Regions from separate parts of the Paenibacillus litoralis genome, predicted to be linked through region 2. Evidence: a T-box and tRNA genes for the amino acid it is inferred to sense, from the RefSeq annotation. Region 2 holds a T-box; the other holds one or more tRNA genes.
The links. The T-box of region 2 lies ahead of ACKGJP_RS14355 (arginine--tRNA ligase). A T-box ahead of a tRNA ligase gene usually reads a tRNA of that ligase, here a tRNA-Arg.
Positions count from the first base shown of each region.

Region 1 (14,704 bases), 3.6 Mb from region 2:
TTGGTTCTGATCGTATTTGCTCATATATCCTTTAGGCCAATATTGCGACCATTCCTTGAGCAGGGTAAACTCTTGTCTTAAAATGTCCTCGTTCGGCATCACTCCTTTTTTGGTCGCGCGGGCGATTTCGATCGGATCGAGCCGGTTGTTCTTGTCTTCATCCAGATGAGCCATGTTTCCGATCAGAAACTGGTTATGCAGCAACGTGTCCGACCAGGAAACATCGCAGCAGCCTTTGTTGACATGCATAAATGCGAACGGCGTCGTCCCGCTTTCTTTGATTTTTGCCTGGACATCCATAAATTCTTTCCACGTTTTCGGTATGTTCAGATTGAGATCCTTGAATATTTTCTTGTTGTAATAGATCGCTACGCCTACGCCGTCCGCCGGAATATCGTACAGCTTGCCGTCCGGCGCACGCACCGAATCGAGTATGCCAGGAACGAACGTATCGCCCCAAATTTTATTGCCGTTATACGGAGTCGGCTTCTTCATCCATTCGTCAACCGCGTAGAACCAGCCCTTATGGTAATTCTCCCATGTCGTTTCGAAATTGGTCCAGAAAATATCCGGCGCATCCTTGGCCATCATCCGCGCTTGCAGCCATGCATTGCGGTCCTGCGTGGAGGGAACCTTCACCAGCTCGATCTTGACGTTCGGGTGAAGCGCCTCGTATGCTTTGTTCAGCTCGTCAAGCACCTTCTTTTCCGTCGGGTCCTGCGCATCCGGTCTTTTCGGCATATGTCCCTGCGGGTCGAAGCGTATTACCCACTTCTTGTCGGCTGCACCCTTATCATCCGCCTTTTTAGTAGGTGACGGATCTCCCGCGGCGCTGTCCGCCGGCCCTGCTGACGGCGCGAGATTATTCTTGGAGCAGGCTGCCAGCATAAGCATAACCAGCAAAATCATGAGTGCGGAAAGGATCAAACCGTACTTCTTTTGCTTCATTCTACTTAACCTCCCTGTTCTCTCTTAATGGGCAATCGTACTGCCTGGTTCCTATTTTAGAGGCTTCGCTTTGCCCCTTACATGGCTGCGCTTTACTTCACTGTGCCGGAATTGACTTTAGTTTTGCGTGCTTTCTGCAAATGCCGCTCGCGGTACTCCGTTGGACTGACGCCCACGGTTTGCTTGAATAATTGGCTAAAATGGGAAGCATCCTTAAACCCGACATCGTAAGCGATCTGGAACGATTTCGTCTCCGTTTCCTCGAGCTGCTTTTGGGCTTTGCCGATGCGCGTGCGCCACAGCAGGTCGCGAAAATTGATGCCCGTCTCTTTCTTGATAAACCGGCTAAGATAGCTATGGTTAATGCAAAGCGCTTTGGAAAGCGAAACGAGCGTGATTTCCTCCCGATAGTGGGCCTCCAAATACTGCATGACGTTTCGGATCACGACGTGCACCGATTGCTTATTGTTATTGGCGACTTTTTCTGCGATTTCTATCAGTTTGTGTTCGAGAAATTTCATCAGATCGGATAAGATATCGTAGGACAAAATGATTTTATGCGTCTCGATCCGCTCCTCCTTGCCGTTCGGCTGCTCATACCCGTCCAGCAAACGCTCCGCGCGTTCCATGATCTCGATGGCATAGTGCTGCACTTGCGTTTTGCCGAGCCCCTTGGCCAGCATTTCCCGATAGACGGACCGCAAAAAGGACATGATCTTCTCTCTGTCCCCTCCCGGAAGAATGTCCAGCAGCTTGGCGACGTTGACCTCATCCTTTTTCCCGGTCTCGTCCCGAATCGAAGACAGTGTTTCGCCAGAAATGATCGAGCCTTTGCCGAGCAGCATCCGATAATCCAAGCATTCCTGAATGTCTTCAAGCCCGCTGCGCAAATGCTCTACCGACGGCAGCAGCCGGCTGATTCCGATCGAGATGCTATGATCGAACGAGGATTTCGTGCGGGAAACGATGTCCCGGGATATTTTCATGCTGTCCGATTTCATGTCCCCTAACGGCTGGTCCGGCTGGAAAACGATCAGGTACACGCCCCTTCGGTTCATACAGGTCCAATACGGATACGGATAACCGTTCATCATATGGCAAACTTTTTCTCTTAGCATAAAGAGGGAAGGCGGCTCGCTCGCGCTTTCGGCCAACTCAATATTGTCGACTTCGATAGACAGCATCATCGTTTGTTTCCCGGCGACCTCGCTCCAGCTGGCCTGTTTCTCCAATTCAGCCAAATCCGGCTTATCGGACAACAGCATCCGTACCATTTTTTCCTGCAGCATCCGGTCATCCGTGTTCGCGCGGCTTGCCCCCTGCATGATCAGCTCCACCGCGTCGATCAGCTCGTTCAAGTCGATCGGCTTCGTAATAAAATCGGCCGCTCCCAGCTTCAAAGCCTGCTTGGCATACACGAAATCGTGATACGCCGAAATAAAAATAATAGGCGTATTCGGATAAAGCGAGCGCATCGCACCGGCGAACTGAATGCCGTCCATGATCGGCATCCGGATATCCGAGATCACGAGATCGGGCTTGCACTGATGCGCAAGCTGCAGCGCTTCTTCGCCGTTAGCCGCTTCACCGACGATCGAGCAGCCGATCTGCTCCCATTCCTTAAGCTCGGCCAAATGCCGGCGGATCAATTGCTCGTCGTCCACGATCATAATGTTCATTGGTCATCGTTCTCCTTTTCGAGCGTAATAGGCAACCGTATCCGTACGATCGTCCCGCCTTCCGGCTTGTTTTCCGCCGAAACGCCGTATTCTTGGCCGTAGTATATTTGGATGCGCGACGTTACATTTTCGAGGCCTGTGCCTAAGCCGCCGGGCTTTGATTTCTTGACGATTCCGGGGCCATTGTCCTCCACTTCGAGCCATAGATCGTAATCCCGTTCATAAGTCCTGATGACAATGAGGCCCGGTTTGTCCGTCTGATCGATGCCGTGAACGACAGCGTTCTCGACGATCGGCTGGAGAATAAGCTTCGGCACTTTGACGGCGGCGAGTTCCTCTTCCATTTCCGTTTGCCAAATCAACCGATCCTTGTACCTGTATTTATGGAGCTGCAAATAAGAGACGGCCAGACTGAGTTCCTTTTCCAGAGGAATGAAATCGTCGACCGGCGAAATCGAAAAGCGCAAAATTTTGGACAGCGACCGGATCATTTCCGGCACCTCCTTCGATCCCGCTTCGCTCGCCAATATCCGCATCGACTCCAGCGTGTTGTACAGAAAATGGGGATTGAGATGCATTTTAATCGCTTTCAAATCCGCTTCTTTTTTGAGCAGCTCGGTTTTGTACACTTCCTGAATCAAGCTTTGAATCTCTCTGATCAAGCGGTTGAAGCTGTTGCACACTTGAGCGATCTCGTCTCGGGTGCGGATTCCTTGCATTTGCTCGAAGTCCTCCCGCTCCGCTCTGCGCATAAGGCGGGCCAGCCTGACCAGCGGATTGGTGATGTAGCGCAGGACAAATATAGTGAGAATGAACGCCGCCACCCAAGCTGCAAACGTGATCCATGCGGCAAAGTAGGCAAGGTCTTCGATTTCTTTGTTCAACATTTTTTTGGGGACGATGCTGTAATAAACGAAACCGGAGTATAGAGAAGTTCGTTTGTTGACGATCGTATCGTTGTCATCGGCCAGATTCAGCCGCGTATCGATTAAATTAATATCGGAAGCGGATAGAATCAAATTTCCGGAATTGGCAATAAAGAACGACTCGCTCGAGTAGGTAGCGTACATGTCGAAAACCTTTTGCGGCTTTAATGCGATCGAGATCAACCCGACTTTTTTTTCCATGGAGTCATATTTGATTTCCATTGCCGACATCAGCCGCCGGTGATCGGTGAAGAACGCCCACCCCAACTGGCCGGGCACCTCGTGGGCTATATACGTCAGAGCCGGGTAACTGTCTACCTCGACTGCACCTGAGGAGGCGTACACGATACCGTTCTCGGAGAAAATATAAATCGCATCAATCATCTCATCCGCCGCTACTTCGTCATTCAGCAGCTCCTTGAGCTGTTCCTTGTACAACGTTTTTTCTTCATCGGACAAAGCGTATATTTCGGGGTCATTTTCATATTTGAGAATTCGGTTCGCATATATGCTGCGCGAGATAGTATCCGCTTTTTGTTTAAACAACTTTAAATTCCCGTCTATCTTATCCGCCGTTTCCACCAAAGTCTGGTTCGTCGTTTCCCTTATTTTCGTTTCGATAATTTCGGTAGAACGGAAATAAAATAAGCTGATGATCACGATGAGCGGCGTGACGACCAGCAGCGAATAAATAACGACCATTTTATACAGCAAACGGGACGTGATATGCATCCATAGACGACGAAAAAAATTCATATGATCCCCCCGCGGGAAACGTTTTTGCACTGCTCGCAGCTCCTAGTGAGCATTGTTACGCTGGACGGCCGCGGACGATCGGACTTTTTTTTGAGAACGCTTCCGTTTTAACCGTCACAAACTTTTCCATCTATTAAGTAGTTTAACATTTAATTGGCTGAACGGTATATTCACTTCGCGCAGATTGGCTTTTGGAGTGGTGAAGCAGTCGGCGGTTAGTGCTTGCTGAATTTAGCCAAAACTGCTGGAATCGATTCATGATCCCCATCCGTTTCGAGATAAAACCGTTACATTGCAAGCTAGCACACCTGCAAACTGCATATCGCGCAGTCCTATACCAGTCTAATCGCCATTTGCCGGAGCCTACATAGCTGAACTTTACTTCGCTGTGCTGGAATTGACTTTATTTTTGCAATGGGAAACAATACCGCACAAGTGTGAATGGGCGTATATTTACGTTATCTGCCCAGACGGAATATTCGGCCCGATTTGTTACTTTTGCTCTTTTGCTCCGCTAGTCCAAGAAATGTACCCTTGAACGCGCAAAAAATCCCAGGATCGCATGGATCCCGGGATTTTTTGTGCCTGACTATCTCACACTGTCACCTTCGATGCCGTCCTCATAACGGTCCTCCTCGAGCAGCGCTTCGCCTTCTCCGTCCGCAATATACCGCCGGTACGATTCGTTCCGCACCACCATCACATGTCTGCCGTACATGTCGGTCGCCACGAAATCCTCGATCGGTTCGACAAAGCCGTCCGCTTCATCCTCTTCGATCCCGATATCGTCGTAGCCGTCAACTTGGCGCTCCTCCGCCATCGCCGGCGAATTGGAGGTACCCCAGCTTGACACGATCTGCCAGGCATCTTCGCCGTCGAAACCGTTCTGGCCTTCCTTCTCGTCCAGGCTCGTACGGCCGAATGGCGGGTTCAGAAACTGCTCCTCCACCGGACGGCGAAACGACTTGTCGCGTTCCTTCGCATGATCGACGCAAGTAACCGTCATGGGCAGCGCCTCCAGCCGGCTGACCGGGATCTCCTTCCCGCAAACGTCGCAAAGCCCATAAGTCCCGGCATCCATGCGCTGAAGCGCAAGATCGATATCCTCCAGCCTGAACTCCGATCGTTCGTTCAACGCAATATCTTTGCCCCGCTCGAACATTTCCGTACCGAGATCAGCCGGATGGTTATCGTAAGCGGATAGCTCTGAAATTTGCTCGCGCATCGACTCGCCGAGGCCGAAATGTTCATTTTGCTGCAGACGCCGCTCCAGATCGGCTTTTTCCTGCTCGAGCCGTTCGCGCAGCCGTTTCGTTTGGTCTTCCGTCAAATGGGTGCTCATGCCGCCCGCTCCTCTCTAATTCGACGTTTCGAGGGTTCACGTGTTAGCATTCGCAGCACAAGGGAACATCATTCAACGAGAGCGAACAAAATGCCCGAAAGCATGAAGGTGCATCTGTTATTTCCGCCCTCTTGCGGCGTGCCAGGCAAGGTTATTCCGTATGCATTAATTGCTGCTTGGCGATAACCGCTTTGATCGTAAAATAATCGATTTCCGGCGGCAGCGCGTCTTTAATCGGCCTCAGCTTGTCTGCGCCGAGCCGCTCTACCGCTTCTAGAACAAGCTCTTCTTGGCCTGCCGGAATCAGCTCCCGCCAATCGATCTCGCAGCCTTCAAGCGCACAGCGGATAATATGATCTTGTACGGTAATGAGTCCCATCCCGCGCTCTTTGGCAATATCGTCAGGCGAAAGACCTTCCGCGAACATTTGCCACGAAACCCTATGACTCGATTGTTTGTCCGCCAAGAGAGATGTCCCCCCGCTTGGGGCGGTTCGTTCGGAACGAACGAAGCTTCGCTTTGCCGGACGATCCTCGGCTGCTGCGGAAACCGATGCGTATGCTTCTCTTTCCTGCATCTCCGCGTTTTCTTCGCCTGCCTCCTGCTGCAGCAGCTCCAGAAACGGCTGTCCGTAACGCTGAAACTTGGCAAGCCCGACACCCTTCACCTCAAGCATCGACCGCTCGTTTGTCGGTACGGTAACCGCCATATCGCGCAGCGTGCTGTCGGCAAAAATGATATAAGGAGGCACGCCCTCCGCATCCGCCAATTGCTTGCGAAGCCGGCGGAGCTTGTCGAACAGCTCGTCTCCCCCGGTTACGGCCTGCTTCCGCTTCGGCAGCTTGCGCATGACTTTCTCCTGCCCTCTCAGGACCGCTCCCGCCGGCTGCTGCAGGCTCACGACCGGATATTGCCCTTCGCTCAACGCCAGATATCCTTCCGCTACAAAGGAATGAATCAGATCCGCGATCGCCTTCTCCGTATACTGCCTCATCACGCCGTACGTCGGCAGCCTCTCGAAGCCGAATTCGGCGATCCGCTTGCTGCGCGATCCTTTCAGCACCTGGCTCACCAGCGTAGCCCCGAATCGTTCGTTCATCCGTTTGATGCAGGAAAAAACCTTCTGCGCTTCTACCGTTACGTCCACAAGCTCGCTGTCGTCGTTGCAGCTGCTGCAGTTTCCGCAGTGCGCTTCCGTGTCGCGTTCTCCGAAATATTTCAATATCGCGCTGCGCAAGCATTGCTGCGTATGGCAATAGTCGGCCATCGCCTGCAGCTTCTTGTAATCCGCCGTCTTCCGCTCCGGAGACGATACCGACTGCTCGATTAGAAACTTTTGCGTTTGAATGTCCTGCGGACTGAATAGGAGAACACATGTTCCTGGTTCGCCATCCCGCCCGGCACGGCCTGCTTCTTGATAGTAGGCCTCCATATTTTTCGGCATATTATAATGAAGCACGTAGCGGACATTCGACTTGTCGATGCCCATACCGAACGCATTCGTCGCTACCATTACCCGGATGTCGTCCCGCAGAAAAGCATCTTGGCATTTTAACCTCTCATCGTCGCTCAAGCCCGCGTGATATTTGCCGGCCGCCACGCCCTGCTTTTGCAAAAAAGCGCTGAGCTCGTCGACTTCCTTCCGCGTCGAGGCATACACGATACCCGCTTCCTCCGGGTGATCGCGCACGTATTGCACGACATAATCCCGCTTGTTCACGCCGCGCAGTACGGCTAGCGTCAAATTTTCGCGGTCGAAGCCGGTAATCGTCACCCCCGGATCGCGCAGCTCCAGCAGCCGAATCATATCCTTGGTAACTTCCTCCGTTGCAGTCGCCGTAAATGCCGCTACGACCGGCCGCTTCGGAAACTGCCGAAGCATCGGCGCGATCGCCGTATAGCTCGTCCGGAAATCATGGCCCCACTGCGACACGCAGTGGGCTTCGTCAATCGCCAGCAGCGGAACGGGCATAACCTCGAGCAGTGAACGGAAGCTGTCCGTCTCCAGCCGCTCTGGCGCGACGTACAGCAGCTTGTATTCGCCGTTTGCGGCGCTCCGCAATCTTTGCATCGTTTCCGATCCGGTCAGCGACGAGTTGATGAATGCGGCCGAAATGCCGAGCGTAGCAAGCGCGTCCACCTGATCCTTCATCAGTGAAATGAGCGGAGACACGACAATCGTCGTCCCGGGCAGCAGCAGGGCGGGAATTTGATAGCAGATCGATTTCCCTCCGCCGGTCGGCATAATTCCGAGCGCATCTTGTCCGCTCAGTATCGTTTCAATCATTTTCTCTTGTCCGGTCCGGAATTTCGGGTACCCGTACACGTCTTGCAGCGTTTGTCTTGCAGCTTGCAGCAACAGCTTCACCTTCCGACTTCCAAATTTCGTTCCCCTATTATAACATGACAGCGGGCTGCAAGACGAAGTTGGCCACGAGTCCGTGCAAAAGTTAGTATTAGCAGGAGTGGAAATGGCGCAATAAAGCGAAAAAGGCTACATCCCAAGTAAGTAGAGCCATGAAAACAGCTTGCGCTGCCGGGGCAAGGGGTATCCGCCTCCACCTCCGTTAAAGTCGTATCGCTATGATTACCCGCAAGGATACGATACGACTTTAAAGTCGGCCGCCAGGTCTTTCCGGCGAACACCCCTTCCTCCTTTCAGCCTGGCCGCTTTCATGAAAACCTTACTCGGAAGTGGATTATTATTGCGCCATGAAGGAGAGGACGGTCGGCGCATCTCCATCGGCGAGTTTCGGGTTAAGCTCTAGGCTTTATCATGATAAAGCAAAAAACCGCCCGGTCACCCTGGCGGTTTTTTGCTTTCTTCTAGTGCCCGCCGCTCCATTCCGTTTGCGGCTTGCGCTCCTTACCTTCCTTGCCTTTTTCGCCTTTACCCGGAATGATCATCCTGGAGTTCCCCATGAACATAACTGTCACCAGCGCAAGTCCGGCGGGTACGATCGCCCACATAAACATCGTCGATATGGACGAAGACAAAGCATCTACGATTTTGTCCATTACATCTGCCGGTATCGCTGCACGCTTCTCCGGTGAAAGCAGCTCTCGCGTATTCCCGAACGAGCTTCCGTCCGCGCCTGCGGGGCCGCCTGCTCCTCCGAACGCATCGCCGAGCTTGCTTGTAAGCAAATTACGCTGAATGATCCCGAACACGGTTAGACCTACTGTCATCCCAAGGGAACGGACGAACGCCATCGTGGAATTCGCGGATCCGCGCTGCCTCATATCGAAATGATGAATAGCCGCCATCCCGAGCACCGAGAACGAGAAGCCGACGCCGAATCCTGCGGCGATCATATAGAGCGTCAGCATAAATTTAGTCGTTTCAGGCGCAATGGTGCTTAGCAAGAACGTCCCTAACAAGAAGACGACTGCGGAAAAAATCATGATATTTCGATAGGACGTCTTCGATGCCGAGAAGCCTCCTATTTGCGCCGCTACGACCGACCCCAATGTCATCGGCAGCAATATGAGCCCCGAGTTGGTCGCCGAGCCGCCGGTTACCCCCTGCACATAAATCGGGATGTACATCGCGAACGTAATGAACGCCGCCCCGTAGAAGAGCCCAGCCAGCGTACTGGCCGCGAACAGCCGATGCTTGAACATCGCATACGAAATGATCGGCTCCTCCGCTTTCGTCTCCACATAGAGGAATACGGCCATAAGCACGGCCGCCGCCGCGAACAAGCTGATGATTACCGCGGAATCCCAGGCGAACTCTTGTCCGCCAAGCTCAAGCGCGAACATGAGGCATACGATCGAGCCAACGAGAGTAGCTGCTCCCCACCAGTCGATTTTCTGCTTCGAGTGCTCCATCGATTCATGGTAGAAAAAGACGATCAGCGCCAGCGCGACCAACCCGATCGGCAGGTTGATATAGAAAATCCAGCGCCACTGAATATAGTCCGTAATATACGCGCCGAGAAGCGGTCCGAATAAGCTCGAGGTACCGAAAACGGCGCCGAACAAGCCGCCCATGCCGCCTCTTTTTTCCGGCGGGATCACATCGAACATGACTGTAAACGCGATTGGCACCAGCGCCCCGCCGCCAATGCCTTGAATGGCGCGATAGATACTCAGCTCCACAATGCTGTTCGCCGTACCGCATAGAATCGAGCCTAGCAAAAACAGCGCAATCCCCAATACGAAAAACCGTTTGCGTCCGTACATATCGGACAGCTTGCCGAATATCGGCATAGCGGCCATCTCGGTTACGAGATAAGCCGATGTTACCCAGACGAACTTGTCGAGTCCGCCAAGATCCGAGACGATCGTCCCCATTGCGGTAGCTACGATCGTATTATCGATAGCCGCTACGAAAATGCCGAGCAGCAGCCCGGTAATAACTAGCCCTAACCTGCTTTTTTGCTGTACCATGGAATGGGTTGACTCCTTTACCGTCAAGTATTCGTTAAACTTTACATTGCTGCCGTAACGTTGCGCTTTTTCTAGTTTGCAGGGAATTCCGGTACTCCACCAGCTCGATTTCACAGCCGGGTCCGATCGTTACGTTATTCCCTCTGACGATAGCGGCCTGCGTATGCTCCAAATAAATATCGTCGCCTTCAATCGTATCGGCCTTCAATTCGGTTACTCCGGAAGGGGTGAACCATTCCTTTACCGCCATCCACTTCTTACGGCGTACGGAGATGCGTCCACCGCCTATTTCCTTCACCTGGCAAGGACCGAAGAGATTGATGCTAAGCTGTTCAGCATTGAGCAGCCCGCTGACGTCCATCGCGCCGTTCAACTGAAGCTTGTCGGCCTCGCATGCCCCTTTTACGATCAGCTGTCCCGTCATTTTAATCGAGTCTCCGCGCACATTCCCCTTAACGAGAATTTGCCCAAGTCCCGTTAATACGGCAGCCTGCAGGTCCCCGTCGATTGAGACTTCCCCTTGGAACCGGTATCGGCCTGCTTGGAGGCTTCCCTGTACCGCACAGTTGCCCATACATTTGAACTCGTCGCACAACAGATCGCCTTGAACGCGTCCTTCGCCCATAATGTTGACGCTATGAAAGACGCCTCCGGAAGCGGAGCCGATTCCGGTTATCTTCATATTTCTATTCCTGTCCTGCGTCATTTCGCATCCTCCTTATTGAGCGTGCTCGATTCATTAGCTGCGAATTCGCTCGTTTACCTTCGCCTCAGGATGCACCACGAGCTCCGTGCCGTATTCGACGCGCCCGATGCCGCAGCCGGGGCCGATATAAACGCGATTGCCTCGTACGACAGCTGCCGTTGTCTCCTCCAAGCGAATGTCGTCCCCTTCGATGGTCTCCGCAAACAAATGCGGCTCAAACACGGGAAGGATCCACGATACCAGGCGTCCCCAGCTGGAATGATTCGACTTTTTGACATGAATGCTGTCCCCGCCGATTTCCTTAGCTTGCCCGCGGCCATACAGAGCGATATCGATCGTACCCGCGTTAAGCAGACCGTCGATCGTAAAGCCGCCTTGCAGATTGAAGCGCTCCGCTTCGCAATCGCCATTCACTTTGATCATTCCGTTCAGCCTCATCTCTTCGCCATGCAGCCGGCCTTTCAAACTCATATGCCCATCTACGAGTAGCGTTAACGATGTCAGGTTGCCTTCGCCGCTCAGCTTGCCGTTCATTTCAAATCGCGCCGCTTGAATGCTTCCTTTCACGGTAGCAACCCCGTTTGCTTTGAAACTCTCGCAAAATATATCGCCGTCCACCTTCCCGACGCCTTCCATGTTTACGGTACGGTAACGGCCCCCAAACGCATTTCCCATGCCATTGATGGTCAGATCCGTTCTGTTCGATTCCTCTATCATGCTTCCTCCTAGGTTAGCTTGTTTTTAAGCTCTTCTATGCATGCAGGCAGCGACAAACGAGCCACGATCTTCACACCGGTTTCAAAATACAGCTCTCCCGGCATTGCTAACAGCGCGAACGTCGATACCCCCATCTTACGAAGGAAAAACAAATCGCAAGGTCTTCCTTCGAATTTCGAAAAGTGTTCGTTCAGCGCTTGAAGCAGCAGCCCGCCTTCCTCCAGGCTCATTTCCCCGGTTTGCAGCAGCTTGTCGATCGTAAACAAGAACAAAACCTTCTCGAACGTAAGAAGCCCTTCGTCTTTCTCTTTCGTTCCGAACCTATCTAGGACTACCCTCGAAACAATGTTACGTCTCAAAAGCTCTTCCTTCCGCAAATTCGTGTCATAAAGCAGCGGAGAGAGCTTTCCCGCCAGTTCGTCTAACGACAAATCGTCTTTCAGATCCACGATCTTCTCGATTCGCGATAAGATAAGCTCCTTAGGAAAAAACGTTTCCTGTCCGGTAAACGTCGATTTCCGTATAAACCACTCCTCCGGAATCAGCTGCTTCCTCTTCCAGCGATAGAGCTGCCCGTATGAAATACCCGTCAACTCGAGAAGATCCTTTTTCGATATCAGATCACGGTCCATTGCCATCTCCTCCGAAACGAATGTAACATAACACTGTTACGTTGTAAAGAGACAAGGATAGGATTGAGGCTAGATCGCTTCCTCCGTCTTACGTTATCCAGTATACAAATTTCTGCGGCCGATCGGATAGAGGCTCAGGATTGAAAGGTTTCTCCGTCTCGAGACTGATCTTGCTTCAGCTGCTGGCCTGATCTCATGAGCGCTTCCTCAGTATTTATCTATAGCAGACCTAGATATAACAAAAAAACCTTTGAAATCAATTGATTTCAAAGGCTCTCGATGGTTAATGTGGTGCCGGTGAAGGGACTCGAACCCCCACGGTTTCCCTCACGATTTTGAGTCGCGCGCGTCTGCCAATTCCGCCACACCGGCATATGATGAAAACTTGTAAAAATGGCGTGCCCTAAGAGATTCGAACTCCTGACCTTTTGATTCGTAGTCAAACGCTCTATCCAGCTGAGCTAAGGGCACAAAGTAATACGTCTGGTGCCGAAGACCGGACTCGAACCGGTACGGGGTCGCCCCCGCAGGATTTTAAGTCCTGTGCGTCTGCCATTCCGCCACTCCGGCAAGTAGGTGGAGGCGCCACCCAGATTCGAACTGGGGGTAAAGCTTTTGCAGAGCTCTGCCTTACCTCTTGGCTATGGCGCCGTACTATGGAGCGGACGACGGGAATCGAACCCGCGACCCTCGCCTTGGCAAGGCGATGCTCTACCGCTGAGCCACGTCCGCATAAATGGCTGGGGATCCAGGATTCGAACCTGGGCATGACGGAGTCAAAGTCCGTTGCCTTACCGCTTGGCTAATCCCCATTAACCGTTGTTGCTTCATTTTAAAAATTATGGGGCGATCGAGGGGAATTGAACCCCCGAATGTCGGATCCACAAACCGATGCGTTAACCACTTCGCCACGACCGCCATAAAATTGTTGTGCTTTGGCAGGGGCAGCAGGAATTGAACCCACACCAAAGGTTTTGGAGACCTTTGTTCTACCTTTAAACTATGCCCCTACAAAAATGGTGGAGGATGATGGATTCGAACCACCGAACTCAGAGAGAGCAGATTTACAGTCTGCCGTGTTTAGCCACTTCACTAATCCTCCATGTTACATGGTGCCGCCGAGAGGACTTGAACCCCCAACCTACTGATTACAAGTCAGTTGCTCTACCAGTTGAGCTACAGCGGCATATTCAATTATCAAGAATGGTGGCTCGGGACGGAATCGAACCGCCGACACGAGGATTTTCAGTCCTCTGCTCTACCGACTGAGCTACCGAGCCGAGTGTTGCTTATTTGCTTTAAGAGTAAAGATGGCGGAGCTGACGGGATTCGAACCCGCGGTCTCCTGCGTGACAGGCAGGCATGTTAGGCCTCTACACCACAGCTCCATATGTTGTTTGGTTGCGGGGGCAGGATTTGAACCTGCGGCCTTCGGGTTATGAGCCCGACGAGCTACCGGGCTGCTCCACCCCGCGTCGTTAAAGAAAATCTTATGGTGGGCGCTGACGGGATCGAACCGCCGACCCTCTGCTTGTAAGGCAGATGCTCTCCCAGCTGAGCTAAGCGCCCTTACTTCATGGTGACCCGTAGGGGATTCGAACCCCTGTTACCTCCGTGAAAGGGAGGTGTCTTAACCCCTTGACCAACGGGCCCTATGTAGATGATGTAGATCTGGCGGAGAGAGAGGGATTCGAACCCTCGAGACGCTTGTGACGCCTACACGATTTCCAATCGTGCTCCTTCGGCCAGCTCGGACACCTCTCCAGATGGCTCCCCGAACAGGACTCGAACCTGTGACAACTCGATTAACAGTCGAGTGCTCTACCAACTGAGCTATCAGGGAATGTTTATCCATTATATCAGGTTTGCTCCCTGAAAACTAGATGCGAAGTAATGTTTTTTTGTCCTTTTTGTGTCTTTGTAGTCCTTACACCTGTCGATGCAAAGATGTTGGATAAGCCCTCGACCGATTAGTATTCGTCAGCTGCATGCATTGCTGCACTTCCACCTCGAACCTATCTACCTCGTCGTCTTCAAGGGGTCTTACATACTGGGAAATCTCATCTTGAGGGGGGCTTCACGCTTAGATGCTTTCAGCGCTTATCCCGTCCGTACTTGGCTACCCAGCGATGCTCCTGGCGGAACAACTGGTACACCAGCGGTACGTCCATCCCGGTCCTCTCGTACTAAGGACAGCTCCTCTCAAATTTCCTGCGCCCGCGACAGATAGGGACCGAACTGTCTCACGACGTTCTGAACCCAGCTCGCGTACCGCTTTAATGGGCGAACAGCCCAACCCTTGGGACCTACTTCAGCCCCAGGATGCGATGAGCCGACATCGAGGTGCCAAACCTCCCCGTCGATGTGGACTCTTGGGGGAGATAAGCCTGTTATCCCCAGGGTAGCTTTTATCCGTTGAGCGATGGCCCTTCCATTCGGTACCACCGGATCACTAAGCCCGACTTTCGTCCCTGCTCGACTTGTCTGTCTCGCAGTCAAGCTCCCTTATGCCTTTGCACTCTTCGAATGATTTCCAACCATTCTGAGGGAACCTTGGGGCGCCTCCGTTACGCTTTAGGAGGCGACCGCCCCAGTCAAACTGC
Region 1 covers NZ_CP176395.1:7,149,164-7,163,867, forward strand. Annotated here, with positions in the region: gene ACKGJP_RS30030 (ABC transporter substrate-binding protein) at 1-948, opposite strand, end outside; gene ACKGJP_RS30035 (response regulator) at 1,041-2,627, opposite strand; gene ACKGJP_RS30040 (sensor histidine kinase) at 2,624-4,309, opposite strand; gene ACKGJP_RS30045 (TraR/DksA C4-type zinc finger protein) at 4,899-5,651, opposite strand; gene recQ (DNA helicase RecQ) at 5,803-8,010, opposite strand; gene ACKGJP_RS30055 (MDR family MFS transporter) at 8,478-10,046, opposite strand; gene ACKGJP_RS30060 (hypothetical protein) at 10,081-10,752, opposite strand; gene ACKGJP_RS30065 (hypothetical protein) at 10,786-11,469, opposite strand; gene ACKGJP_RS30070 (YhbD family protein) at 11,478-12,101, opposite strand; tRNA gene ACKGJP_RS30075 (tRNA-Leu) at 12,391-12,473, opposite strand; tRNA gene ACKGJP_RS30080 (tRNA-Arg) at 12,496-12,572, opposite strand; tRNA gene ACKGJP_RS30085 (tRNA-Leu) at 12,586-12,671, opposite strand; tRNA gene ACKGJP_RS30090 (tRNA-Cys) at 12,679-12,752, opposite strand; tRNA gene ACKGJP_RS30095 (tRNA-Gly) at 12,759-12,833, opposite strand; tRNA gene ACKGJP_RS30100 (tRNA-Gln) at 12,839-12,913, opposite strand; tRNA gene ACKGJP_RS30105 (tRNA-His) at 12,944-13,019, opposite strand; tRNA gene ACKGJP_RS30110 (tRNA-Trp) at 13,038-13,111, opposite strand; tRNA gene ACKGJP_RS30115 (tRNA-Tyr) at 13,119-13,203, opposite strand; tRNA gene ACKGJP_RS30120 (tRNA-Thr) at 13,212-13,287, opposite strand; tRNA gene ACKGJP_RS30125 (tRNA-Phe) at 13,306-13,381, opposite strand; tRNA gene ACKGJP_RS30130 (tRNA-Asp) at 13,413-13,489, opposite strand; tRNA gene ACKGJP_RS30135 (tRNA-Met) at 13,500-13,576, opposite strand; tRNA gene ACKGJP_RS30140 (tRNA-Val) at 13,595-13,670, opposite strand; tRNA gene ACKGJP_RS30145 (tRNA-Glu) at 13,679-13,753, opposite strand; tRNA gene ACKGJP_RS30150 (tRNA-Ser) at 13,774-13,865, opposite strand; tRNA gene ACKGJP_RS30155 (tRNA-Asn) at 13,869-13,944, opposite strand; rRNA gene ACKGJP_RS30160 (23S ribosomal RNA) at 14,052-14,704, opposite strand, start outside.
Region 1: it encodes a tRNA-Arg, which carries the amino acid that the T-box ahead of ACKGJP_RS14355 (arginine--tRNA ligase) is inferred to sense. The anticodon was not compared.

Region 2 (14,704 bases):
ATTAACTCAGGAAAACCGATACGTCCAAAAGCGTTCCTTCATCAACCGCGGCTTCACTTCTTCGTCCTCATAAGACTTTTTGCCCCACAAAAAGAGTCCTTGCGTCCGGTGCGCCTCCAGCGAGCCGATTTTTTGCTTCAAGTTTGACGACACATCCCGGACGATGTCCGGAGGGCCGAGCACCGTTTCGCAATCCTTCGAGAATGCGACGCAGTGGACAGCCGGTCTTTCGTCAGCAGGCATACGTTCCACCGTTTGAATGACCAGCGCCCCGGTCGCATCGTGATCGGGATGAACGCTGTAGCCGGGATAAAAGGTGAAGATCAAGGAAGGCTGCAATTCCGCGATAGCTTCGCGCAGCCGTTCGATCAGCGCCTCCCGGTCTTCGAATTCCACCGTTTTATCGTGAACGCCCCACATTCGGAGGTCCGTGATGCCGATCGCCCGGCAGGATTGCTCCAGCTCTTTTTTACGAATGACGGGAAGGGACACCCGATTGGCAAAAGGAGGGTTCCCCATGCTCCGCCCCATCTCGCCCAATGTCAGGCAAATGTAGGTTACGGGCGTTCCATTCTTAATGTGGTCGACCAGCGTGCCCGAAATGCCGCATTCATCGTCCGGATGAGGCAGGACAACCAATACATGTCGTTCTCGTTTCATCTGCTGCTCCTCCTTCCGCTCCCGTTAAAATTTGTCCTTGCTAAGCTGAAGGCCGACGACAAGCTTTCCTTCGGTATCGTGTCCGGCCATGATGAGTCTTTCGGTATCCCCGTCTTCCCAGTGCGTCAAGCCTTCCGAATAAACCCAACCGGTTTCCGTTTTCAGGCCTACCCGGTAAGGCCCGCTGCCGGCGATGGAACCGTGCGTAAACCGGATCTCGCCATTGCTGAGGAAGGTCGAAGCCGTAAACCGCGAACTGTCCTTAAGCGAGGCGTATGCCCCCGTAGTCATTTCCAAGTGAAGATACAATGGTTGGTCCTTAAGCGAATCCAGCATTCGCTGTACCGCTTGCGGGTCAATCAGGCGCATAATCATTCTCCTCTCCGACACTATTCAACTCCCATTATGCTTGAAACCGGGCAAAATGCCAAACGGAACCGGCGAACGCCGGCCGTTCCCTCCGTCCCGATCGGATCGAACCCCGTTTACTTCAGCAGCTTGCGGATCAGCCTCAGACCCCATTTGGAATTCGGGTAGCGAAACGGTAGGTCAAACCGCGTCGTTTGCCGAAGCACGCTCTTCCTATGCGAAAACGTTTCGAAGGAACTCCTCCCGTGGTACCGGCCCATTCCGCTGTCGCCGACTCCGCCGATCGGAAGGTAGGGCGAGCCGAAATGCATGATCGTATCGTTGATGCAGCCTCCTCCGAAAGAGACCCGTTCCGTCACCAGACGCTGCAATTCCCGGTTCTCGCTGAACAAATAGAGCGCAAGCGGCTTAGGCCGCGCGCCGATTTCGGCCAGCGCCTCATCGATGCGTTCATAAACCAGCACCGGTAAAATGGGACCGAATATTTCTTCCTCCATCACCGGATCGTGCCAAGAGACGTCGTCCAGCACCGTGGGGGCGATTGTCAGCTTCTCTTCATCCGTTTGTCCGCCGATCGGGATGGACGCCCCTCGCAGGAATTCGGTTAACCGGTCAAAATGCCTGCGGCTTACGATTCGGCCGTAATCCGGGTTCCGCAGCGGCTCCGAACCGAAGAGCTCCGTAACCGCTTCGCGCAATTGCTTCATAAACGGCTCTTTCACCTGCCGGTCGACAAGCACGTAATCCGGAGCCACACAGGTTTGTCCGGCGTTCATGTATTTCCCGAAGGCGATACGCTTCGCAGCCAGTTTCAAATTGGCATCGCGATGAACGATGCACGGGCTTTTGCCGCCCAGTTCCAGCGTAACCGGCGTTAAATGCTTGGCCGCTGCGGCCATGACGATCTTTCCCACCGCAGCGCTTCCCGTGAAAAAGATTGTGTCGAACTTCTCCGCCAGCAGCCGCTCGCTAACGTCGACGCCCCCTTCGGCCACATCGACCCAGCCGGGGTCGAACGCTTCCTTCACAAGCTCGCGCAAGGCGGCGGAAACGTTCGGAGCGAGCTCTGACGGCTTCAGCACCGCCGTATTGCCCGCGGCCACCGCCCCGATCAGCGGGACTAGCGCAAGCTGCACCGGATAATTCCAAGGCGCGATGATGAGCACGGATCCGTAAGGGACGGCCAGCTGGAAGCTGCTGCTGCCCAAGTGGCTTAGCGGGGCCGGCAGCCGGCGCGGCTTCATCCAAGCTTTCAAATGCTTTAACGTATGTCTGATTTCGCTCAGCACAAGGCCGATTTCCATCGCATACGACTCGAATTCCGATTTATTCAAATCCTGCTTCAGCGCCGAGAGAAGCCTCCGCTCATGCCGCAGCACCGACGTCCGCAGCGCTTCCAGCCGTTCCCTTCTCGCCTCCAGCGGGTAGGTGGCGCCGCTTGCAAAATAGCTGCGCTGGCAGCCGATCATTTCGTTTATGTTCAGGGTACCGTTCATGGATAGCACCTTCTTTTGGTTTCGAGTCGGCAAGCCAATGCCTCTTATGCACTATTTTAACATAAGAAGCTTCTCTTGTTTCGGTGAACCATTACGAATGCAAGTTATATCCGAAAGACGATTTACAGCGCTTCCTTATTTTCCTATTATTAAGCTATCCTTATATTCGTGATGACTGGGAGGCGTTCCTAATGCCCCGTAAAGCGCTGCTTGCCGCTATCGTCGTTACCTGCATCGCCCACCTGCTTACTCTTTCTGTTGACGCTGTGTTCCTGCACTGGGTTTTAAAGCTGGCACCCCTGGTTTTGATTTGGCTGTTCGCGGCATCCGGAAGCGCGGATAAGTCGCCCTACAGAAGCCTGCTTCTCACAGGGCTGCTCTTTTGCATGACGGGCGACGCTTTTTTGCTGCTTAGCGGCAGCACCTGGTTTTTGCTCGGACTGCTTGCCTTTTTGACCGGGCATATTCTTTATATTGCGGCATTTCTTACCCGGCGTAAGCGTACAAACCGCTCGCTGCTCGCCCTCGTCCCCATCGTTCTATACGGGATCTTTATGGCGGCCGAGCTGCATCGGGGCATGTTTAAGGATAGCGATTCCAACTCGATGTGGATGCCCGTGCTTGCTTACTTAATCGTCATATCGGTCATGCTGCTGACAGCCGTCATGACAGGCAGGCTGGGCGCCGCCCTCGGAGCCGTTTGCTTCGTCGTCTCCGACTCGCTGCTCGCGTGGAACAAATTCATCGGCTCCTTTACGGGAGCAGGGTTCCTGATCATGCTGACGTATTTCGCGGCGCAGCTGCTGATTGCGGCCAGCGTAAGCGAAGACAAATCGCCCGGCGAACATTCCATAAATTCCGCAGCTTTGTAAAGGAAGCATAAAGAAGAGCCTCCAACTGCAGAGGCTCTTCTCTCTTTCCTATTTTACATCCGTTTCGGCGCCGGCAGGCCGATAATAGACAAAGCGTCGCGCAGCGTTTGCTCAAAACGTTCGGTAATCCAAATGCGCTTTGCTATCAGCTTACCCTCTCCCTTCAATATCGGACAAGTCGCATAGAAATGGTTGAACGAGGAGGCAAGCTCATAAACATACGTGCAGAGCGCGTTCGGCGAAAGCTCCCGCACGGCCGATTGCAGCGTCTCCGGCCAATAGGCAAGCAGCCTAAGCAAGCGCTGCTCCTGCGCTTCCAGCGTATCAAGAACGGCAGGATGCTGCGGCCGGCCGGGTTCCCTCCCCGCTTTTTCGAGCACGCTGCATGCTCTCGCATACGCATACAGCAGATATACCCCCGTATTGCCGGATATTTCCGTCGCCTGCTCCAGATCGAACACGACCTCGGTTTGCAGATGAAACCGCAATAAGGAATAACGAATCGCCGCAGCGGCAATCGCCCGGCTCGACAATCCGGCCTTGCGCGAGCGCTTGGCGTCGATGGACTGCTCCATCCGATTAAGCAAGTCGGTCACCTTAATGCCGATTCCCTGACGTCCCGACATCGGATAGGCATGCTTGCCGTCCGACGTATCCAGTCCGAGACCAGCGGCGGTATCGGCGCTTAGGGAAACGACTCCGTAACTCACATGCTTAAGCCGGTCGGCCTGCTTCCCGAAGCCGAGCGCCTGCAGCGCTTGCTTCACCATCGTCTGGGGGTATTCCTGCCTATGATCGATGACGTTGATAACCGTATCCGCCTGGCCGATCCGTTTCTTCACGCCGTCTGCATGGGTCGACCAAAGTCCGTCCGCAAACTTACGGTAACGGAATTCCTTGCCGAGCACGCCGAATTTCCACAAATGATAGGCGATGTCTTTAGCCGTATACGTCAAAACCCCGTTCGACCGGACAAGCACCTTATCCGCATGAAAATCCTCTTTCCCGGACGCTTCCTCCGTCTCCTCGCTCTGCTTCAGCACCCAGCAGCCCGCCAGCTTGCCTTCCTCCTCCTGCCGAAAAACGGAAGTCGAGCGCAGCAGCTCGAACGCCTGCAACCAGAAGCCTTCGCGCACGATGCTGCTTTCCCATACGAGCACATCGTAGCCGATGCCGAACTGCTTCATTTCCTCCAGATGCTCGCGTACGATACGCTCCGCGACCAGCAGCCCGAACCATGCCGTATTCCCGCTGCCTTTCTCCAGCTCATGCAGAACGGCGGTGCGTTCATGCTGCAATTCGGGCGTTTCCTTGTATGCCTTATTGACCTTCGCATACGTTTCCCAGCAAAAGTCTCCGAAGCGCGCATAAGTTCCTTCCGTCGACTTATGAAGCATCCCGACAACCGTGTCGGCAAGCTGATTGCCCAGATCGTCAATGTAGTTATGCACCTCGACCTTATGGCCGGTACGCTTCATCATCCTTGCGATCGTGTCGCCGATGCATGAGTTCCGCAAATGTCCGATATGGGCGGATTTATTCGGATTGATCGAGGTATGCTCGACAATCACTTTTTCCGGAGAGCGCGTGCCCCCTGAGTCCGCATCGAAGTCCTTCGATGACCACTTTTGCCAATCGAGATAGAAGTTCAAAAATCCCGGGGCCGCCGCTTCGACCTTCGAGAACAACCCCTTGACCGATTCTTCCTCTTGGAGAAGCTCTAACAGGTCATGGGCAATGCCCAGCGGCGGCTTGCGCAAAGCTTTGGCGAGCGTCATCGCGACATTCGTGCTATAGTCCCCGTTTTCCGGACTGGCCGGATGCTCGACCGCCACGTGAATCCGCTCCTGCCGGGGGAGTTCCGCCTTTTCCAAAAGAACGTTTAGGCTGCGCGCAACAGCCGCTCTTACGATTTCGCTAATCAACATGATCCTTGCCTCCCCGTTTCGTCAAAAACCAAAAAAAGCCCCCGTCTCCAATAAAGAGACGAGAGCTTGAATCCCGCGGTGCCACTCTAAGTATCGGCCCAGGCGCAATGCGCAGGCCGACCACTCGCTTTGGTAACGGTCCATGACCGGATTTGCCTACTCGTACGCGTTCGGCAAACCATTTCCCGGGTCCGCTTCATCCTTACCTCCGTACCGGCTTTCACCAACCCGGCTCGCTGCGACTGGCTGTCATGGACTACTGTCCCGTTCATAAATATTCGAAATATTCCGTCAGATAAAATGCTTAGAATCATTTATACCGGAACATCAAGAAGATGTCAAGCCTTCCTTGCACTACCCGGATATGCTATCGTTAATGGCGTGAAAACAGGCGCGCAGCCGCGTGCAAACGGGATATTGGATCCGGGAGGGAATAACGATGACATTCGCGTTTCGGTCCGGACGTTATCCGGAAGCGCCGGGATGCTATTTAATGCTGGACGAGTCCGGACGGGTGCTGTACGTCGGGAAAGCCATCAATTTGCGCAGCCGACTTTCCTCTTACTTTCGCGGCAGGCCGGAAAAGACCAAGACGGCGCTGCTGGTCAGAGAAATACGAGATATCGACATCATGATCGTGACCAACGAGAATGAGAGCCTGACGCTTGAACGGGAGCTGATCAAGCAGTACCGGCCGCCGTTTAACCGCGCCATGCGGAGCGGCCCTTCCGTCTTGCCCTATATTGCCGTCTCGTCCGAAACGCTTCCACGCCTGACCGGTGTCGATATCGCAAGATTTCAGACTGCCGAATCCCATGCCGCTGCCGTTCAGGAGCAAGCCGGGTCCCTAATCGGACCTTTTCCGAACGTTCCTTACCGCGATATCGTCCTGGACTACGTCGTGGACACGTTCCGTCTTCCAGGCGACGCGCCTATGGACGAGAGATTTGCCTCACGCTTTTACCGGGAGCTGCTCGGAAGCGCAGCCGAAGGCCGTTTTACGCCCGATCGGCTTGCACAATCGATGGAGCTGGCGATTCGACTTCTTCACAACCCGGACGCTCTCCTTCAGCATATGGATAAAACAATGAACGACTACGCCGAACAGCTCCATTTCGAGCGTGCGCTGCAAATAAAAAAGCATAGGGACGCCCTCGTCCGGATGCAGGAAAAGCAAAGCGTCAACCGTCCCGGCAGCAAGCCGGAAACGGTCGTTTGGATCGGCGTCGCTCATGCCTTGTCCGCTCATCTGGAGGACGGCACGCTGCGGCGGCGTTTCGATTTCGATGCTCTGCCGCAAGAACCGGGTCCAGCCGGCGCTGCCGTCAAGCTGCTGGCGGCGATCTGGTCGCAGCACCGCCCGCATGAGATCATCACGAACGCCGGCGAACTCGGGCAGGAGGTGGCGGCCGAACTCGCGGCCCGCTGTCCCGGCATCCGGCTATGCACGCCTTTGAGAGGCCGTAAGCGCAGCTTGCTGCACATTTGCCGCATCAATCTCGAATATCGCATCAGCCTGTTAGCGGAAAACAAGGACTAGCTTCCTGGAGTCATAAGCGCCGACTGCGGCGGCTACGGAGAAGCGGCATTCGTTTCCGTGGATACTTCCTCCGGCAATTCGGTGGACATGCTCGGAATAACCCGGGGCTTGTAGTCGATAACGTCGGACGAATGGACGGAAACGTACATCGTACCCGAGCCTGCAAAAGCGCGAATCAGGATCGGCTGGTTATACTGGTTGAGGAATACGAAATCGGGCCCGTCCCAGCTAACCGTAGCGTCCCGTCCCGGCAGCACGTACGGCACGCTTTTGCTGTGGGAATACCGCTGCACGATTTTAAGGCCTGCGCGGTCAATCGCGTTATACAACGTTGACGATACCTGGCATATTCCCCCGCCGATCCCTTCGGACAACTCCCCTCGGACGATGACCGGCGCCTTCATATAGCCTTTATCCAGTGTGCGTTTGCCGATGGCGCGGTTGAACGAGAACGTTTCGCCCGGGAACACGACCTGATTGTCCAGCGCCTTGGACGCGATGGCGATATTGTTGGAACGGTTTTTGTTGCTGCTGTTGTAATACGTCGCGTAGTTACCGATCGCCTTCACCCGAATATTCGCGAGCAGCTCGCTGTCGACTCTCGGATAAACGGTTTTGCGCGGAGCCTCCGCCGAATACGGACCGCTGCCGTAAAAATAGGTGTAAAAATGCTGCATCATCGCAAAACGATCGAGCTCGTAGCCGACCTGCTCCTTGACTATTTTACCGGAGCTCCCGATTTTTGCATTTTGGGGCGGCTCATATACTTTTTTATGAATCGTATCGACGAATCGTTGATATTTCTTCATATCAACCATCGTCATACCCGGAAGCGTATAGCCGGCGCGGTTTGCCGAGGCCACATTCTTTCCCTTAAATTCAACTGCAAACGAGGCATCGTTCTTGTTTTCCGACGGCGGCATCGGCTGTACGGGCTGCAAGAGCAGCATGATCGCGGCGATCCAAATCAGTTTCAAAACAAAAACAACTCCTATCGCATTCGTTCTACTCTGATACATTTTCCAAAAGCAGCCCGATTTATGATAAATTCCGCTTGACGGAAACAAAAAAACGGCGCCTTTCGGCACCGGAGATCTGCTTGATTTGTCATTGTTGCTGCGGTGCGCAGAGGCACGAAACAGCCGAAGCGATAGGGCTTGAATGGAAACCGTCAGCCGCTATTTTGGAGCTAACTGCGTGCATGGTGACACAGAGCAACCCAACGTTCCGCCACTTCTGGCGCTGAAGCAAAATGGATGTGCGTATATCCGGCGACCAGCCCCCGGTACAGCACGCCTTCTTCCTTGCTGCCTCTCATCCCTTTGGTTACATAGGCGGGCGGCAAGCTCCCTTTGGACAAATCCGGCTGAAAGGTCGAATAATGAAATTCATGTCCCCTGGAAAGGCTTTGCGTACCTAGCAGTGCATTGCCCGCCGTCCCCTCGATTTCCCTATACCCAAGCGCGGCGAACTTGCGCTGCATCGTCACTTCGCCCGGGACGAGGCCGACCATCGGATAACGGCGCCCTTCCGTATCTACGATCGCCTCGGTTAAGTACATGAATCCGCCGCACTCGGCGAGAGCGGGCTTTCCGCTTTCGATAAATGCTCGGAACGAAGCTTTAACCGCTTCGTCAGCCGCCAGCTTTTCCGCAAATTCCTCGGGAAAACCGCCTCCTATGTACAAGCCGTCCGCCTTCTTCGGGACAGCCTCTCCCGCAAGCGGCGAAAAATAGACAAGCTCGGCTCCGTAAGCCTTCAGCAGTTCGAAATTCTCCGGATAATAGAAATTGAATGCGGCATCGCGCGCCACGGCGATGGATACGGATTCCGCGTGCTCTTTCCGGGCAAAAATGGAAGGACGGCCAACGGCTCCGGGCAGCTCCCCGCTCTCGGCGCACGTCCAAACGGCCTTCAGATCGACGGACGCCGTAATTCGCTGCTGAAGCCCTTCGAAGAACGGCTGCAGCTCTCCCCGCTCCACGGAGGGCACTAGGCCGAGATGACGTTCCGGCACTTGAATCTCGTCTTCGCGTTTCAGATGTCCGAATACCGGTATTCCGCATTCCTGCTCGATCGCCTCTTTGACGATCCGGTAATGGCCGTCGCTGCCGGCTTTGTTTACAATAACGCCTATAATCCTGATGCCTTCGTCAAATTGCAGAAAGCCTTTGAGCATCGCCGCCGCGCTTCGCGCCATGCTTTGACAATTGATCACGAGCACAATAGGACAATCGAGCAGCATAGCGACTTCTGCGGCGCTTCCTTCGTTCGTCAAATGATTTTTTCCGTCGAACAGCCCCATGACGCCCTCGATAATCGAAATATCGGCCCCTTCGCTCCCCCTCGCAAAAACGTCCCTCACCGTATCGTGCGGGAGCATCCAGCTGTCCAGGTTCCGCGACGTCCTTCCCGTCACAGCCGTATGATAGGCGGGATCGATATAATCGGGCCCCACTTTAAAACCTTGAACGGCATACCCTTGTTGCCGGAAGGCAGCCATAAGCCCTACGGTAATCGTCGTTTTGCCGACCCCGCTGCCCGTTCCTGCGATCATGATGCGGCGCATGCGATTCCCTCCTTTGCCTTGCTTTAGCCAAGAAGTATGATACCCCGGCATGGTACATTTCGCAAGATCCGACCGGTATAGGTCAGATTTACTCACCGGTATCGGCCGTCCCCCTCAATGGCGCATTACGACAAAAACCCGCATCCTGACCTAGCCGGTCGAAGATACGGGCTCAACTTACTTGATCAAATATTTCGCCAAGTCATCAAGCAGCAGATTCGCGGAAATGATGCCGCCTGACGAGTTCCAGATCCCGTCGTCGCCGCCACCGCCAGTTCATTCGTAAAGCCGCCAGGCAGCGCATCATTCTTCGATGAAGTCACATACAGAGTCTTCTTGTATAAAATACAACATTTCGGCCACATTTTTATGAAATTTTGAGAAATGTTGTAGAAAATGCATCAAAATGAACGGGATCCGTTCCTTTCGCCCACTTTTCACCCAAAATGTTGCAAAACCTGCAGCATTTTATTCTCCACCCCACCTCCGAACGTCAAAATGCTGCATTCCGTACAACAATCGCCAACAGCTTCCGCCCGAAACCATCTCCTCAGATACCCGATGAGTTAAACTGCCAGCAACACTCGGAAAACCCGGAACTTTGCGCCGATCGATCAACGATGCTTACAACGCCAACATGCCGGAAGCGGGCTCAATCACATCCAGACAGCCCTTTAAAGCCTGCGACGCGTTAGGAGAAAACGCTTTGCAGTACAGGTCGACTTGGCGCATCCGTTACCTGAAGGCGGCTATTGACATGCACCTTGCCGCAGATTTTGACGCTATTGCCGAAAACCGGCGTTATTTTGACAGTCCCCGCCGGCGCTCTCCGGATCGGGAATGAGAACGCCTTCCACTGAAGCCGCGTTCGCCAGATGAAAAAAGGAGCCCGCACGAAGCGCAGCTCCTTATGTAGCAATACCTTAAACCTTAAACTTATGGATCGTCTTCTGAAGCTCGGTCGACATCCGATTGAGCGAATCTGCGGATGCGGCGATCTCCTCCATCGAGGCGAGCTGCTCTTCCGTTGATGCCGATATGGTTTGCGACATATCCGCCGAACGGCTTGCGCTCCGCTCCATCTCCTGCAGCGATGCGGCTACCTGCTCGGAGCTCGCCGACATTTGCTCCGCTGCAGCCGACGCCTCTTCGACCTGCGAGGTGACGCTCCGCGCCGCCAGCAAAATGCGGCGGAACGCCACGCCCGTCTCCCGGATCGTTTCGACGCCGGTATCCGCTTCCCGTTCGCCCTTGTTCATCGCATCCACCGCGACGCGAATGTCGTCCTGTACGGCGGCGATCAGCTCGTTCACTTCGTTCGCCGAAGCATTGGAGCGCTCGGCCAGTTTCTTGACTTCCGAGGCGACTACGGCGAAGCCTTTGCCGTGCTCCCCGGCGCGTGCCGCTTCAATCGAAGCATTGAGCGCGAGCAAGTTCGTTTGCGAAGAAATTTCCGTAATCGTCTGCACGATCGTTCCGATTTGCTGCGACCGTTCATTGAGCAAATGGATGACGGTCGCAAGCTCCGCCACCGTTTGACGGACCGCATTCATCTGGGCGCTGGAACGTTCGATCGCTTCGTTGCCGTGCTCCGCTTCTTGCGCCGTATGCGCGGAGGCATCGAACGCCGTCGCCGACGTAACGGCGATGCGCTGAATGCCGGCTGCCATCTCCTCCATCGTGCGCGAGCTTTCCAGCACGCTCCGCGCCTGCGAATCGACGCTTGCCGCAATCGTTTGGATCGCTGCGGATATGTCGTTCGTTGCTTGCGTCGTCTCTCTTATCGAGAGCGAAAGCTGCGTCGAAGCGTCCGAAACGGAATCGGAGCTTACGCTGACTTGCTTCGTCAGCTGTCTCAGATTGGCGTTCATCTGGTTGAAGCTTTCCGCCAGCCAGCCGATTTCGTCTTTATTGGGTACTTGTAGCGCCGGCGCCGTCAGATCGCCTTGGGCGACCTGCTCCGCCGTCCGGGCCATCTGCTTCAGCGGACGGGAAATATGCAGCGCGAATAGAATAAACATAATTCCTCCGGCAACGAAGCAGGCGATCAGCGTCCCTATAATCACTTTCAGAATGTGCATTTGTCCCTGATTGTAGTCCATCATGTAGGAGCCTGCGCATATCACCCAGCCCCACTGAGGAGCGAGCTGAGCGTAAGTCACTTTCTCGGCTTCCTTCGTATCCTGCGGCAGCGGCCAGAAGTAGTAGGTGAAGCCTCCGCCCTGCTGCGCCCCTTGAATCATGTCGCGTATGAAATAAGTGCCGTCCTTCGTCTGCTTGTCCCAAATGTTCTGTCCCTCAATCAGCGGATGCGCCAGCTCGGTCCCTTTCTCATCCAGAACGAAAAAGTATCCGTTCGGTCCGAGATCGATATTTTTGTTAATCGGCCGCTTGCCGTCCTGCTGCTTCGGACCGAGCAGCATGACCTTCACGCTTTCCTGCGCCTGCTCGAGCGTGAGCGTCCCTTTTTTGACCGATTCGTCGAGCGAGGCGATTTCGGCCAGTACGAGCTGTACGCCGTTCTGTAAATTTTTCTCGATCAGCTTGTTGGTTTCCTTATAGGAAACATTGCCGACGATCGCCAGTCCCACAAGGGGAAACAGCAGCAGAATGAGCGATATTCCGATTAGCTTCGCCCGGATCGACAGCTTTATTTTACGCTTTGTCATCGTTGTCATAGCTCCCTCCATGTCTATCTGGTTTATTTTTCTATTTTCGATTGTACGACATTGCACGACAAAAATCGACTGTAACGGTATGCGGATATTGTTAATTATTTCTTTTCAAGGGAAAGTAAAAAGCCGTACCCCGGCTGAAACGCCATGCGGTACGGCTTCTTCCATCGGCGGCCGGTCAATCCTTGCCGCGATAAGCTTTGTTATGGAATTTGGTAATATACCGAAAAAGCAGCTCCCCCTCGTCGGGAAGTGGACGGTTCCGGTCGAAATTTTTATACATGGCGCTATACGGCTCGGGAACCCATATATAGTGATGCACGTATTCCGTGAGCCGGTAGCCGCAACGCTCCCAGAATCGGATTCGCCCCTTATTTTCGGAGGTCGGCTCGGCTTCCACCTCGATTACGACGCCTCTGCAGCCTTCCGTCGTTTCCGCCCATGCTTCGATATAATCCAGAAGCATCCTTCCTATTCCATGGCCTCGCTCTTCTCGATCGACCGCCAAATAATCGATGATCAGCACGTCGGCATCCCGAACGCCCCCGGTCAAAGCCATCGCGACAACTTGTCCGTTCTCAGCCGCCGTATGCAAGCGGCATAGGTTTCGCTCGAACATGCGGCGTATGATCGTTCGCGTTTTGCTGCCCGGTTCGGGAAAGGCTTGCCGGTATACCCGCTCGGCTTCCAGCCATAACGGTTCGTCCCATTGTGCGGTCGTGTGAAAAATCATCGTGTAGCCTCCGTCATGATAATCGCTGTATCCGTTCCCCCTATTATACCCGCCTTCTTGCCGGATGCCATCTTCTACAAATACGTGTAGTTTTTGTTTACGATCAGCACATTGATCCTCCACTGCCTGCCTTCCTGCGAACGAAAACGGATTTTGACACAGCCGTCCTTCTTCTGGATGACCGGCAGCATTTCCGTTGCAAACTCGCCTGCCCGCAGCAAGCGTTCCGGCGACCGCATGCTTTGACCGGCAATTTCGATCTCCGTCCAAGTCGGAGAGTCGTTGTCGCCGGACACGAACAACACGTCGTAGCTCCCTTTAGGCAGCTCCAGCAGGAACGTCTTTTCCTCCGTTCCGCCGATGGAATCGCGCCGCAGCAGGTCCCCTCTCCCAGAGTCCGCGGTGATTAAGCCGTCCCCGTTCTCCCAGCCGATACCGGTGTATGGCGTGAATACGGTCTCCTCCGTTATTTTACGGAAGGTTTGTCCGATAACGCCCTGATCCATGTGCACCTGTCTCGGGAGCGCTTGGAAATAATCTTTGTCAAGCAGTTCCTTGCCGACGCCGAAATCAAGCCGGTAAGCGGCTCGTCTCGATTCACGGTAGTTGCCGGAATAATAATCGAACGTGAAATGGTCGAGCATCCTGTCATGCTGCGTGTCCCGGTTTTTGCCCAAGAAAACTCTCCGGCCCGTATGCGCTTCGTGAACGCGCGGACCATCGGCGTTTCCACCGTCATCCGGCTGCTCCGCCAATAAACCGGAAGCATTTGCTTCAGAAGGATGAATCAGATATTCTCCGTTCCGGTCTGTCCCGAAAACGACGTTACCGTCTTCCAGGCGGCACTCCGCCGGAATCCACGCGTCTCCTTCCAACCTCGATACCGCAGCCTGCACAGACGGCGGAAAAGGGTTGCGGATAGCCGCTTGCGCACCGGCCAAGCTCTTGATGCGAACCCACGCCGTGCATCCGTTCCGCATCGCGGCGCTCACCTCGAATGCGCCTACGGCCAGCAAGCCGCGGAACGAGCAATCGCTCCATTTGTCGTACGCGCGCACTTTTTTCACGACGTCATGCTCGTACATGCCGATCGTTCTCTCCGGCTCGGGCTCTCCCGTAGGAAGCGCCGGGAATACCTCGATCACGCAGCTGTAGCTTTGCAGCAGCATTTCGTTGACGGCGGCGACCACCTCGCCGGAAGCCTCCATCATGTGAGGGTAGTAAAGAGGCTCGTTCGTAATGTTGCAATAGTTGATCCAGCGCTCCGTTTCTTCGGCAAATAATCCGTTGCAGCGCAACGATAAATCGACTCCCTGCTCGTAAAGCAGCCGCAGCGCCGTATTCCCTTTGCCTAACCGCGATGCCGCAGCCGACAGCCAGCCGAATTGAAAGACGCCGTATTCGGTATGATTTTCTGCCAGGCGAAGCGTGTTTTCGGCACGTTTGCGCAGCGGCTCCTCGCTGTTTTTGTCGATTTCGCCAATCGGGTAGATCGGCATAAGCAGGGAAGGATGCCGCAAGTGCAGGTCGGCCGGCGCCCACTCCGAATCCCTGAAAACATCGCCGTAACGTCCCGAAACGCCAGTCGGGTAAGGCGCTAAGCGAGCGGACATTTCGATCCACTTGCTTCGTTCGGCTTCCGAACCGTCCAGAACGACGCTCGCTTCGATCGTCATTTCCAGTAAATATTTGACGGAAGACAATGTACTTACCGAGTTCCGCGTTAAAGGGCCTTGCTCGGGCGAAATGTCGGGGAAAACGACATATTGCTTCTTATCGGCGTCATACTGCAAATACTCTTCGAAAAACCGGACGATCCTTTTGAACAGCGGATACGCCTTTTCCCGCAAAAAGTCCTTGTC
Region 2 covers NZ_CP176395.1:3,580,640-3,595,343, reverse strand. Annotated here, with positions in the region: gene bshB2 (bacillithiol biosynthesis deacetylase BshB2) at 7-660, opposite strand; gene ACKGJP_RS14370 (YojF family protein) at 685-1,029, opposite strand; gene ACKGJP_RS14365 (aldehyde dehydrogenase) at 1,146-2,525, opposite strand; gene ACKGJP_RS14360 (lysoplasmalogenase) at 2,717-3,397, shown strand; gene ACKGJP_RS14355 (arginine--tRNA ligase) at 3,451-5,322, opposite strand; T-box leader at 5,377-5,606, opposite strand; gene ACKGJP_RS14350 (GIY-YIG nuclease family protein) at 5,765-6,865, shown strand; gene ACKGJP_RS14345 (VanW family protein) at 6,898-7,842, opposite strand; gene ACKGJP_RS14340 (cobyrinate a,c-diamide synthase) at 8,055-9,434, opposite strand; gene ACKGJP_RS14335 (hypothetical protein) at 10,126-10,329, opposite strand; gene ACKGJP_RS14330 (methyl-accepting chemotaxis protein) at 10,358-12,112, opposite strand; gene ACKGJP_RS14325 (GNAT family N-acetyltransferase) at 12,288-12,842, opposite strand; gene ACKGJP_RS14320 (glycosyl hydrolase family 95 catalytic domain-containing protein) at 12,917-14,704, opposite strand, start outside.